3 regions of the Lysinibacillus sp. GJ-1 genome follow, and region 1 is predicted to be linked to each of the others. Evidence: riboswitches for the same ligand, from Rfam matches in the RefSeq annotation. Region 1 holds a riboswitch; each other region holds the start of a gene.
The links. A riboswitch is a leader RNA that binds a small molecule or an ion and turns the genes downstream of it on or off. The one in region 1 is predicted to bind cobalamin.
Positions count from the first base shown of each region.

Region 2: linked by a shared signal. The riboswitch ahead of LO754_RS02285 (ABC transporter substrate-binding protein) and the one ahead of LO754_RS14280 (energy-coupling factor ABC transporter permease) in region 1 are both predicted to bind cobalamin.
Region 3: linked by a shared signal. The riboswitch ahead of LO754_RS13445 (ribonucleoside-diphosphate reductase subunit alpha) and the one ahead of LO754_RS14280 (energy-coupling factor ABC transporter permease) in region 1 are both predicted to bind cobalamin.

Region 1 is NZ_CP088912.1:2,882,590-2,886,747, reverse strand. It holds gene LO754_RS14295 (energy-coupling factor ABC transporter ATP-binding protein) at 1-196, opposite strand, end outside; gene cbiQ (cobalt ECF transporter T component CbiQ) at 189-965, opposite strand; gene LO754_RS14285 (energy-coupling factor ABC transporter substrate-binding protein) at 969-1,241, opposite strand; gene LO754_RS14280 (energy-coupling factor ABC transporter permease) at 1,243-1,989, opposite strand; cobalamin riboswitch at 2,133-2,316, opposite strand; cobalamin riboswitch at 2,573-2,752, shown strand; gene LO754_RS14275 ((2Fe-2S) ferredoxin domain-containing protein) at 2,889-3,260, shown strand; gene cobJ (precorrin-3B C(17)-methyltransferase) at 3,264-4,158, shown strand, end outside.
Region 2 is NZ_CP088912.1:494,614-498,771, reverse strand. It holds gene LO754_RS02295 (adenosylcobinamide amidohydrolase) at 1-228, opposite strand, end outside; gene LO754_RS02290 (FecCD family ABC transporter permease) at 225-1,226, opposite strand; gene LO754_RS02285 (ABC transporter substrate-binding protein) at 1,223-2,188, opposite strand; cobalamin riboswitch at 2,403-2,588, opposite strand; gene LO754_RS02280 (acyl-CoA dehydrogenase family protein) at 2,753-4,158, opposite strand, start outside.
Region 3 is NZ_CP088912.1:2,722,295-2,726,452, reverse strand. It holds gene cobS (adenosylcobinamide-GDP ribazoletransferase) at 1-48, shown strand, start outside; gene LO754_RS13465 (histidine phosphatase family protein) at 21-617, shown strand; gene LO754_RS13460 (bifunctional adenosylcobinamide kinase/adenosylcobinamide-phosphate guanylyltransferase) at 569-961, shown strand; gene LO754_RS13455 (ECF transporter S component) at 1,008-1,502, shown strand; gene LO754_RS13450 (hypothetical protein) at 1,499-2,185, shown strand; cobalamin riboswitch at 2,293-2,481, shown strand; gene LO754_RS13445 (ribonucleoside-diphosphate reductase subunit alpha) at 2,642-4,158, shown strand, end outside.

The sequences.
Region 1 (4,158 bases):
AAAAAGAAATAGTGCCAGCTGTCGGTTTTAAAATACCATTTAAATGCTGAAATAACGTAGATTTACCTGCGCCATTGTGACCAAGCAGGGCAATTTTTTTTCCCTTTGGTATTTGCAAAGTAATATCTGTTAAAGCTTTAGTGCCGTCTGCATAAGCATAAGATAAATGTTGAAGATCAAAATAAAGCTCAGTCATGAGAAATACCTCCATAGATAATGAGGGATACGAAAATAATAACAATGCCTAACCAGTTTTTCTTGTTGTAGCTACTACTTTCTTGCCAATAGACAGCTTCGCCACCGCGTGCCTGCATCGCATTATTTAGTTCGCGACTGCGTTGGAACATTTCGGCAAACAGTGCTGCAATAAGCATGGAAATCGACCGAAGCCATTGCATTGGTGATTGATAACCAAGACGTGCTTGTTGTGCAAGATGAATTTTTTGCATGCTGTTCAAAAAGATAAAAATAAAACGGTATGTTAGCTCTACCAACTCTACAAATAAAGCTGGCAACCGCCATTGCCGTAAGACATAACAAATGGATTGTACGGAAGTCGTTAAAATTAAAAAATATAAACAACTAATACTGCCCAAAACGGTGAAAAACAGGTGCCGCGCTGTTATCAAGCTGTCATTTCCTATAAAAATGGTCCACTGGCTTAGCGAAAATGTCCATAGATGCGCCGGCAAAATACTAGCAGCAGGTGCAATCGAAATCAAAATAGATAGTAAACTGGAGAGCAAGAAAAAACTCGGTAAAAGCAGGAGTTTTGCATAATATTGTAAAGGAATTTTTGCGCCTAAAATGATAAAAGCACTCATTACAAGAAATGTAATGAGTGAAATTTGTTCATCTCTCATGATAAGCGACAATAGCAACAACCCAAGGGAGAACGTCATTTTTTCTAACGGATGAACGGACGCTAGTTTATTCATATAAGCATACTTATCAATGAGTAACATCGTTTAACCTTCTTTATGCTTACCGCGCATATAGCCCACGAAATAGCCAATAAAACCAGCGCCAATAGCGGCTTGTAAGACGAATAATAGACTTTCAATTTCACCACTTGGTGGCTCCCATAAGCTTTCAAACCATGGTTCGTATTCTTTGTTTATTTCACCAATGGCTGCTTCAGCTTCACCGTCAGCACCGCCGAATTCAGCGCCTTTTTGGATGAATAGAGGGATGATTGCTAAAAATATCACAATAGCTAATAACAGTAAATTTTTCTTCATGTTAATGTGCCTCCTTTGCAGAGAAAACACGTAAAGCTTTTAATTCGCTTACATTGTATTTTTTTAAGAAATTCATCACAATGACAGTTAAAATCCCTTCACTAATTGCTAGAGGAATTTGTGTTAACGCGAAAATCCCTGCGAATTTCGTGAATGAAGCCATAAAGCCTCCCACTTCTGAAGGGAAGGCAAGTGCAAGTTGAACGGATGTGACAACATATGTACCCAAATCCCCAAGCATTGCTGCAAAAAAGACAGCGAGAGAAAAGGATAGACCGATTTTTTGAGCACCTTTAAAAACAGCATACGCAATCATTGGTCCTACAATCGCCATGGAAAAAGCATTTGCACCAAGAGTGGTAATGCCACCATGCGCTAATAGTAACGATTGGAATAATAAGACGATTGTCCCTATCACACTCATTGCTAATGGGCCAAACAGGACTGTGCCAAGTCCAACACCAGTAGGGTGTGAGCAACTGCCCGTAACAGATGGAATCTTTAATGCAGATAAGACGAATGCAAATGCCCCTGATAGCCCTAATATCATTTTCGTTTCAGGGTTTTCATCAATTGTTTTGCGAATTGAGCGTAACCCTAAAATAATAAATGGAATCGAAATAATCCACCAGAATATCGCCCATTCAATCGGTAAAAATCCTTCCATGATGTGCATGGCAAATGCTCGTTTTGGTACTAGTAAAAATGCTAGTAGGAAGTAACTAAGTTTCCAAAAAGATAATTTCAAAATCTCTCCTCCTTAAATCAAAATTTTCGAATGTAGCGTGCGCAATAAAAAAAGCACTTCTCCTAATTTAGGAAAAGTGCATAGCTGAAAAAGCAAATAGAATCATCATCTGCCAAGCCGCACACCTATCCTCGTAGGTTGAAACGATCACGTTTTTTTCGGCAGGTCTCCTGGCTTTAGTTCAACGTTTTATAGGTCTTCCCGTCCATTGGACAGTGACATTCTCTATAAAACTCCCTAGTACAGTGGCGGGACCGCGCCGGACTTGAACCGGCTTCCCTTTTAAGCGAAATGGCTACACTTCGCACCGAAAAAAGATGAAATTGTGAGATTTCACGACACAGTGTAACATGTTTTTCCATTCGTAAGCTATCCTTTTTTTATAAAAAAATTTTTTCGTTGTTTGACATTCTAGAAAATTCAGATAAATACAAGAGAATAACGGTCGCTTTCAATGAAATACTTGTTGAAATTTTATTAAAAATCTAATAAATGAAAAAGAAATGTTGAAAAGTATGAAAAAAATAGGCTATGATAGAGACAGTTTTTCAATTCATTTTAAAAACTTACAGCATTTCAATTTAATATAGATACATCTATAAGTGCTCGAAAAAGTTCGAGATAATAGGGAAATCGGTGTAAATCCGATACAGCCCCCGCTACTGTAATAGCTGATGAAATCGCAATGCCACTGAAAACTTGGGAAGGCGCGAGAGTAAAAGGAAGCTTAAGTCAGGAAACCTGCTTATTGATGGCATGCAAACTTTTCGGAGGGAGAAGTGAAGCGAGAGCGGATACGTGTATATTCGTTTTTATTTTGGCTTCTACAAAACCTTTACTCTTCGATATAGAGTGAAGGTTTTTTCTTTTTCCTAAAAGTAAATGAGGGGAGAAAAGCAATGACAACTTGGAACTTAGAGGGAATGAAAACACATCTTTTTATTTGTAATGGCAGTAGCTGCATGAAAAAAGAGGCAGAGGAAATTACCCTAGCAATACGAGATGAAATCGAGAAATTAGCACTTGATAAGGAAATACATACGACAAGAACGCGCTGTAATGGCAGATGCAAAGATGCCTGTGTTGTCATCGCTTATCCACAAGGAAATTGGTATCGTGTGCCATCGGTTGAACACGGAAGAACACTTGTACAAGATTTAAACCATGACTCTTTACATAGTGAACATGTTTTTACACTGAAAGAAGGTACATTACAGCGTACACCGCAAACAACTGCCATTAAAGGCATCGACAAGGTGAAAGAGGGGTAAAAAATGGCGCAAAAAGGAAAGATTTTTGTTGTGGGCTTTGGCTCTGGTGATTTTAACCATATTACGACTCGTGCTGTGGAGGCACTGCAACAAAGTGAATTTATTATTGGCTATAAAACGTATGTTGAGCTTATTCAGGATTTAGTTAGTGCAAAGTCGATTGTTAGTACGGGCATGACAGAAGAAGTTTCACGAGCGCAAGAAGCAGTACGTCAAGCGGAAGCTGGCAATATTGTATCTGTTATTTCAAGTGGAGATTCAGGTGTATATGGGATGGCGGGGCTTGTCTATGAAGTGCTTATTGAGCTTGGTTGGACAGAAGCAACAGGTGTTGAAGTCGAAATCGTACCAGGTATTTCAGCTATTAATTCCTGTGCAAGTTTACTAGGTGCACCGATTATGCATGACTCTTGCACCATTAGTTTAAGTGACCATTTAACGCCATGGAATTTAATCGCCAAGCGTGTGGAAGCAGCAGCTATGGCGGATTTTGTCATCGCTTTATATAATCCAAAAAGTGGTCGCCGTACACGTCAAATTGTAGAAGCCCAGCGAATTTTACTTGAATATCGCTCGCCTGATACGCCTGTAGGTCTTGTCAAGAGTGCCTACCGAGAGCGTCAGGAAATTACGATGACGACTTTAGCAGAGATGCTTGAGCATGATATCGGCATGTTAACAACGGTTATTATCGGCAACTCTTCGACGTTTTTCTATGATAATAAAATGATTACACCGCGAGGCTATCAACGTAAATATACGCTCGGGGAAGAAAAACAGCCTTTACGTCCTCATCAGCGTTTAAGAGAAGAAAATGAACCGTGGGCAATGAACCAAGAAACAGGTACTGCAAGCCATGATTTTGCGGCAGATCCAAATGCAGGACGGATGAAAAGTA
Region 2 (4,158 bases), 2.3 Mb from region 1:
CTTTTTCGCCAGCGCGCGTGGACTATAGTGTTTAATATTTTTGCCATCTAAAAAAACCGTTCCTGCTGTTGCAGGCAATAGACCACTAATGACTTTCAATAATGTCGATTTTCCACTACCATTAGGTCCTAAAATGCCAAGGATTTTCCCCTTTTCAACGGTAAAACTAACATCTTTGACGATAGGTACGTCCTCATAGCCACCCGATAGGTGTTCAACGATAATCATACACGTACCCCCTTGCTTCGACGTTGCTTATAGAAAATATAAGAAAAGACAGGAGCACCGATAAATGCAGTAATAACGCCTATTGGTAATTCCCGAGGGATAATGATCGTTCGCGCCACTAAATCACAAATAATTAGCAATGTTGCGCCATTGATAAATGATAACGGCAATAGATGACGGTGATCCGAACCCCAAATCATGCGTGTCATATGTGGCACAACTAAACCGACAAAACCGATTGTGCCAGAAACAGCAACAGCCGCACCAGTCAGCATGGAGCCCCCTACTAAAATTAAATATTTACTACGCTTTACATTGACACCTAAATGCTTTGCACGTTCTTCTCCGTATAATAGAACATTGAGCTCTCGTCTTTGCGTCCACAGAATAGCAGAGCCTATGACAACAAATGGTGTAATCATCTGCACATACGGCCAGCCCCGCATCGAAACTGAACCAAGCAACCAGCCTATCACTTGGCGGAGCTCTTCTCCTGATAATGCAATCATTAAGGATATAAGAGATCCTAAAAAAGAACTAAAAATAACGCCTGTTAAAATAAGTGTTTCCATTTTCAGTGCACGGTCGACTATTCTGGCAAAGCTCATGACAGCTACCATTGTTAGTACCGCACCCACCATACTAAGCGTTGGTAATGCATACAACCCGACAACCGGTATCGAGATACCAAAAAATAATGTCACCACAGCACCTACTGACGCTCCCGAAGATACACCTAGCGTATAAGGGTCTGCCAATGGATTCTTTAACAACCCTTGGAAGGCTGCCCCTGCAATCGCCAACGATGCGCCAACAAGTCCTGCCAGCAATACGCGTGGCAACCTAATTTTCCATAAAATATTAGCGGCTGTTTCATCTGCCGCCCTATTCCAAAATACTTCAAATGGAATATGAACCGAGCCTATTGATACGCCACACCAGATGCTAACAAGAAGTAACGTAATGGCTGTAATATAGGCTAATAATGCTCTACTCACTCGAAAGCCTCTGGATAGATGGCTTTCGCTAACTCTTCAAGCCCATCTGCTAAACGCGGGCCTTGACGACTTGTTAAATTTTCATCTACTTGTACAATTGCTTTATTTTTTACAGCTGTAATAGTATCAAAGCCTGCACGTTGTGGAATTTTCGTTAAAATATTTGGCACATAATCGTATGTGACAACGATGACATCTGGATTTTTTGTAATAATTTGCTCCGCATCAATTTTGAACCAACCAGTTGTATCGGCTGCAATATTTTCAGCATGAATCATATTTAGCATTTCCTGCATAAATGTATCCTTACCAGGTGTGTAGATTTCAGGCTCATCTGACGTTTCGACAAAGACTTTCTTTGGTTCCACATCCTGCAATTTCGCTTGGATTTCTTCCACTTTGGCTTTCATATTAGCAATAATTTTTTGTGCCTCCGGTAACTTACCAGTTGCGCGTCCTAATTGCTCAATCGTCGTATAAGTTTCATTAAAATCGCTTGCATTCGCCACTACAAATACCTTTACACCTGCTGCCTCAAGCTGCTCCATCGCTCCATCTAAAGAAGCCATTCCTGATTCATGAGCAAACACAATATCTGGCTGTAAGGCGATAATTTGTTCAATATTGAACTCCATACTGCCGACTTTTTCTTTTTTAGCTGCCTCCGGTGGATAATCATCATAATCATTGACGCCGACAATTTCGTCATCTAGGTCAAGCCCAAATAATATTTCTGTATTACTCGGAATAAGAGAAACAATTTTTTCAGGCGGTGCTTCTAGCACGATATCTTTGCCAGTAGCATCTTTTATTGTCACTGGAAATGTTGCTTCTTCTTGTTTGGTTACTTGTTGCTCCTGCTGCTCTGATGCAGATTGCTCGTTTTTCGGTTGTGCTCCACATGCTGCAAGTAAACCCATTGCCAAAAATGCTGATAATCCTATCTTCCAATACTTTTTCATTGTGAATCCTCCTTAGATTGTATGTGCATTTTTTAGCTCTGTTAACTTGATTGATCGATAGTATAGGGATTGTCATTATTAAATATGGGGATTGCTCACCTTTATTTTCAATGGTTATCGATAGTCGCCTTACAAAACATAAAAAAAGCCCTCGTCCATTTAACGAGAGGCGGGCTTGCACAAAAAAACCACCATCCTATCCTCGTAGGCTGAAATGTAATGTTCTATAAAGGCAGGTCTCCTGGCTCGTGCTCCAAATGCTTTTTCATGCCTTCCCAAAATAGCTTTCAGTGGCATCCATTGAAAAAACTCACACTTACAGTGGCGGGACCGCATCGGAATTACACCGATTTCCCTTTTCACTTTACTTAAGTAAAGAACCTTTATAATATTCAGTTGATTTTATTATACATGAAAATAGAAATAGGGAACGATAAAAAAAGTGACACCATTCTAGGTGCTTCAAAAATTGTGTGCGTGCCTGACACCCTAAAGACGGTAGATAAACTCACAAAAATTTGAGTTTATCTACCGTCTGAAAACTTTTTAAAAAGGCTTATTTCCTTACATAATATCTGAAAAATACTGGACCGTTTTCATGGGTGCGCCAATTTCGCGTAATGCCCATGTATTTTCTAAATATATATCTGCTAGCTTTTCGTATTTGCCACCAAATTTAGCTGCCCATTCGACTGCTACTACACTTTCATAGAGATGAGCCATTTTTTCGGCTACTCCCTTTGCTTCGTATGATTTAGTAGCTTCATCCAGACGACTAAATGTTTGTAATGTACATTCTAATTTCGCTAGTTGCTCTTCCACAATTTGCACTAATGAGCCATTTGCTAATTTAGTCAACCGCTCATGCATTACTCGTACAAATAATTCATGGGCAAAATATTTATCGACTAAGCGAATAAGCTCTAATGCTAAAATATTCGCTGTACCTTCCCACACCGTAAGTACTTGCGCATCTCTAAGCAAACGAGGCGTAACAAAATCTTCAATATAGCCATTTCCCCCATGTAATTCAATCGCTTCGCTTGCATAATGTACCGCTTGTTCAGCCGTTTCTTTCTTCATAATGGCGATATTCAAGCGATTAAGAATCATATCCTGCTCATCGCCCTGACCACTCGTTACCTTGTCATACAATTGAATAAGATCGAAAACAGTAGCCACTTCTACATGGACCTTCGCCGCATATTTCCCTAATGTATCTTGAATCATAGGATATTGAATTAAAGGTTGCCCAAATGCATTCCGATTAGTCACATAATGCTTCGCCTCTAAAAATCCGCGACGCATAATACCGATAGAAGCCACTGCATTACAAATTCTAGATAAATTAAGCGCCTCTAGCATATAATAGATTCCTTTATTTGGTTCTCCAACGACATATGCTAACGAACCATCAAACTCTACCTCACCTGATGGCACTGCTCTCACACCGAGCTTATCTTTTAAACGACGAATGCGAAGGTTGTTTATCTTACCATTGTCTAGACGCCAAGGGACCGCAAATAATGTTAAACCTTTCGAACCTGTAGATGCGCCCTCAATGCGTGCTAAAACCATTGCCACACCACACATTCCTACATTTGATGCAAAATATTTTTCTCCGTACATAAGATAATGCTGTCCATCTTGTCTAGCCTTTACAATATTTGCGCCAACATCTGAACCACCTTGCCGCTCTGTTAAAAATGTTGCTCCCTCATATAGCTCTGTATCTCCTGTTGCACAAACATGTGGTAAAAATCGTTGCTTCAACTCTTCACTTGCATAATGATCCAGCAAATAGGCTGTTGCCATCGTTAACGTGACGGGGCAATAGAAGCCTGGCTCCGCATGAGATAGTAAATAGCCTTGCGCAAAGCTATAGACATAATTCCCCTTCCTACCTAACTGCGGAATGTTCTTATGCACATAGCCTACAATTCCCGTGTTGTATGTTTCTTCAATGGTTT
Region 3 (4,158 bases), 160 kb from region 1:
GAAGGAATGGAGGTTGTGCTATGGGTGACATTGTTACTGTTCGTTTAATGAGACATGCACCAACAAAAGAAAATGTGGAAAAGCGTTATATTGGCTGGACAGATTCTTCCTTAGCACAGGCGTCGGCGCTTCCAATAGTCAATGATTCTGTCAGAAAAGTATATGGCAGTGATTTACGTCGTTGTCAAGAAACCGCGAAATGTTATTTTCCACAAGCTAGCTATATAGCCGATGCGAGATTTCGAGAGACGAATTTTGGTGATTTTGAAGGCAAAACATATGACCAATTAAAGACAGATTCTCGGTACCGTAGATGGTTAGATGACCCAATGAAAAATGCCCCACCAAACGGTGAAAGATTTGATCAGTTTTGTGAGCGAGTAGTCGCAGGTTTTTTAGCGTTACCAAAAGATGAGGATGACTATTATCTCGTTGTTCATGGTGGGGTGGTGCGAGCGTTACTTGTTGCATTTGCTCCACAACAAGAGGCTTTTTGGTCATATCAAGCACCCCATAATCGCCTATTTACGCTAACGTTTTCCCGAGCAGCTTGGAAGGAGGGAGCTAGATGCATGTCTTTATCGGAGGAGCCTATAACGGAAAAACCGCTTATGTAGAGCGATTACTAAAAGATGATCACTATACGATAATTGATGGCGAACTACCAGATGTTGCACCTGATTGTGATGCACTCATTATTAAAAATTTAGAACAATGGCTCGTAAAACGCAATTTGGAGGAAGATGAAGCCATTATCCATCACATTTTGACAACACTTAAAAGCCTTGAAAAAAACTGTGTAGTGTATATGATTGTAACCGATATGGGACGTGGTGTTGTACCGATGGAAAAGCAAGCAAGACTATTGCGTGACACGTGTGGTCGCTTGTATCAGGCGTTATTTGCAGAAGCACAACAAGTAAATCGCATTTGGTATGGCATTGCAGAACGTATTAAATAAACGAGTTTAGGCTTCAGTAGAATACTTGTAGAAAAGAGGAAATGGAATGAATCGACAAAAATTAATGAGTTTGACATTAACAGCCATGGTTGCGGCGATTTGTGCAGTTGGGGCAGTTATTAAAATTCCGTCTTTTGTATCATCGGCGGCACTCGACTCAGCGCCAGCATTTTTAAGCGTTGCCTTTTTATCGCCTGTATTGGCAGGAGTAGCAGGGTTAATAGGTCATTTGATTACAGCATTGACATCTGGTTTTCTACTTGGACCTTTGCATCTTATTATTGCGGTCGAAATGTTTATTGTTGTATGGCTATTCGGTGTGATGCACAAAAAAGGTATGCATTTTTGGAAATGGCCGGTAGCGCTTATATTAAACGGTGTGATCGCACCACTCCCATTTTATTTCATCATTAGTCCAGCGTTTTTCTGGGGCTCATTAGCGAGTATTTTCATGGCAACTGTCATCAATTTATTGATTGTAGCTGTCGTGATGCCAATACTCTCGAAAGTGTTTGTTCGTAAGGCAGGGCGAGCAAATTGAGAAATGCAGTAAAAATAGGGAATCTGATTGTTACAACAGATAATGCTGCAGCCATCGGAGAAAAACCTCAAGATGTCGTATCGGCTCCGGATACATTAACTGCTTATTTAACTGGGCGCGTCACTTTTCTAGAACAGCTTGCAGCCGATGCCCTACCCAGTCATATTATTCTTGCCAACTTTTCAGGCGATGAGGCGTGGTCTCGTTATGTCGTAGGACTTGCGCAAGTCTTTGAAGAAGCAGGTCTACCATGTCCACCTGTAAATGGCAGTTCAGAATCCAATATGCCGACTGTGCAATCGGGATTATCTGTAACAATGTTAGGTGAAATGCAAACAAGGTCGTCATTTGCTCGTGACAACCTGATTTGGTATACGTATGGACTGCCACTCGTTGGCAATGAAGTGCTTGCGCAGCCTGAAGATGTGGCCCAACTACAGCCCATTTACCAAGCTTGGCGCGAGGAAATTGTGCAACAAGTTTGGCCGGTAGGTTCTCAAGGCTTACAAGCAGAATTTTTAAGACTTTTTGGTCAGCAACAAATTAAAAGTTCGCTGGATGTAGGAAAAACAGCAGGGCCATGTGCGGTAATTTTACTAGGAATTAATCCAAAAAAAGAGCAACTGGCACAAAAAATTTTTACTAGAAATTTTGAGAAACTGCGTAAAACTGCATTGGAATAGGGCTTGCTTCGAGCAAAAGTAGCGTTTTCGAGAATACAAGGGGCAAAACGCCTATTGAAACGTTAAACACAATATGTTAGATTTGTTTAGGAGTTAAAACACTATATATAGTATATTGGACAAGCGGTACCAGTATGGTTTAAAAGGGAATTCGGAAATAGAGATATCTAAAGCCGAAGCTGTCCCCGCAACTGTAAGTGCTGACAAATAATTAGGATGCCACTGTGAAAGAACGGGAAGGCAATTATTTGAAGGAAGCATGAGCCAGGAGACCTGCCGAGTTGTTCAAGACAGCAACACATCTTCGGGGATTGAGAAGTGGAGGCGAGAGATTTGTCCACTTCGATGTGTACATGTCCTTCATTTCCATTTCCGATTTTACAGCGATTACGCAACCGAAACAGGGTGTGTAATCGCTTTTTTGTGTGCGCTGATAGAAAGGGAGAGAATGGGAATATGACAATTCAAATCGAACAGCAGATGGCTAAGTTAAAGAAAAGTTACACAGAGGAGGAGCTTGAAAGCTTTGTAAGATTATCGGATAGATGGCTACGAAAAAATGACAATGCAACATTTGAAGCTTGGGCGGATGCGATGATTTTACAAACACTTAGTCTTATTGATGAGGAAGAGCCATATTGGACATTTGTTGCTGCCCAAATTTACTTAGAAAAATTGTATGATCAATTTGCTACCCGTCGTGGTGTTGGGGTGGAAGATGTCTATAAGGTATTTCCAGAGCAACTTGCTCGCTATACCGAGGCAGGGCTTTATCACGATTGTTTAACGACGAAGTATAGTGAACTAGAGCTAGTCGAGCTTGCGTCTTATCTTGAACAGAGTCGTGATGAGCTGTTTACGTATATCGGTTTAAAAACGTTAATGGACCGCTATGTTGTGCGTGATTATACAAAAACACCTGTAGAATTACCGCAAGAGCGTTGGATGGTCATTGCAATGACATTGATGCAAGATGAAACGGAAAACCGCTTAGAAAAAGTACGAGAATCGTATTGGGCGATGAGTAATTTATATATGACGGTTGCAACACCGACATTGTCGAATGCCGGAAAAACGCATGGTCAGCTTTCAAGCTGCTTTATTGATACGGTAGATGATAGTTTACAAAGTATTTATGATACGAACACCGATGTTGCAACATTATCGAAATACGGGGGCGGTATAGGCGTTTACATGGGGAAAATCCGTAGTCGTGGCTCCTCTATCAAAGGGTTTAAAGGCGCATCTAGTGGGGTACTGCCATGGATCAAACAGCTTAATAATACAGCGGTGTCAGTGGATCAGCTTGGTCAACGCCAAGGCGCAATCGCCGTATATTTAGATGTGTGGCATAAAGATGTCTTTACGTTTTTAGATTTACGTTTAAATAATGGAGACGAACGATTACGCGCACATGATATTTTCACTGGTTTATGTTTACCGGATATTTTTATGGAAGCGGTCGAAGCGCGTGGAGAGTGGTATTTATTTGACCCACATGAAGTACGTGAGGTAATGGGCTTCTCACTTGAAGATTGTTATGATGAGCAAAAAGGACAAGGCTCTTTCCGAGATAAATATGCGTCGTGCATTGCCAATCCACTATTAAGTCGAGAAGTGGTGCCGGCAATCGATATTATGAAGCGTATTATGCGTTCACAGTTGGAAACAGGTGTACCATTTATGTTTTACCGCGATGAAGTAAATCGCATGAATCCAAATAAGCATGAAGGGATGATTTATAGTTCAAATTTATGTACTGAAATTTTCCAAAACATGTCGCCGACGCAATTCGAATCCATTACGTTAGAAGATGATGTGATTGTGACACGTCGTAAGCCAGGAGATTTTGTTGTATGTAATTTATCTTCTGTCAATTTAGGAAAGGCTGTTCCGGCTGGTGTGTTAGAGCGTTTAATACCGATTCAAGTGCGCATGTTAGATAATGTGATTGCCTTAAATACTATTCCTGT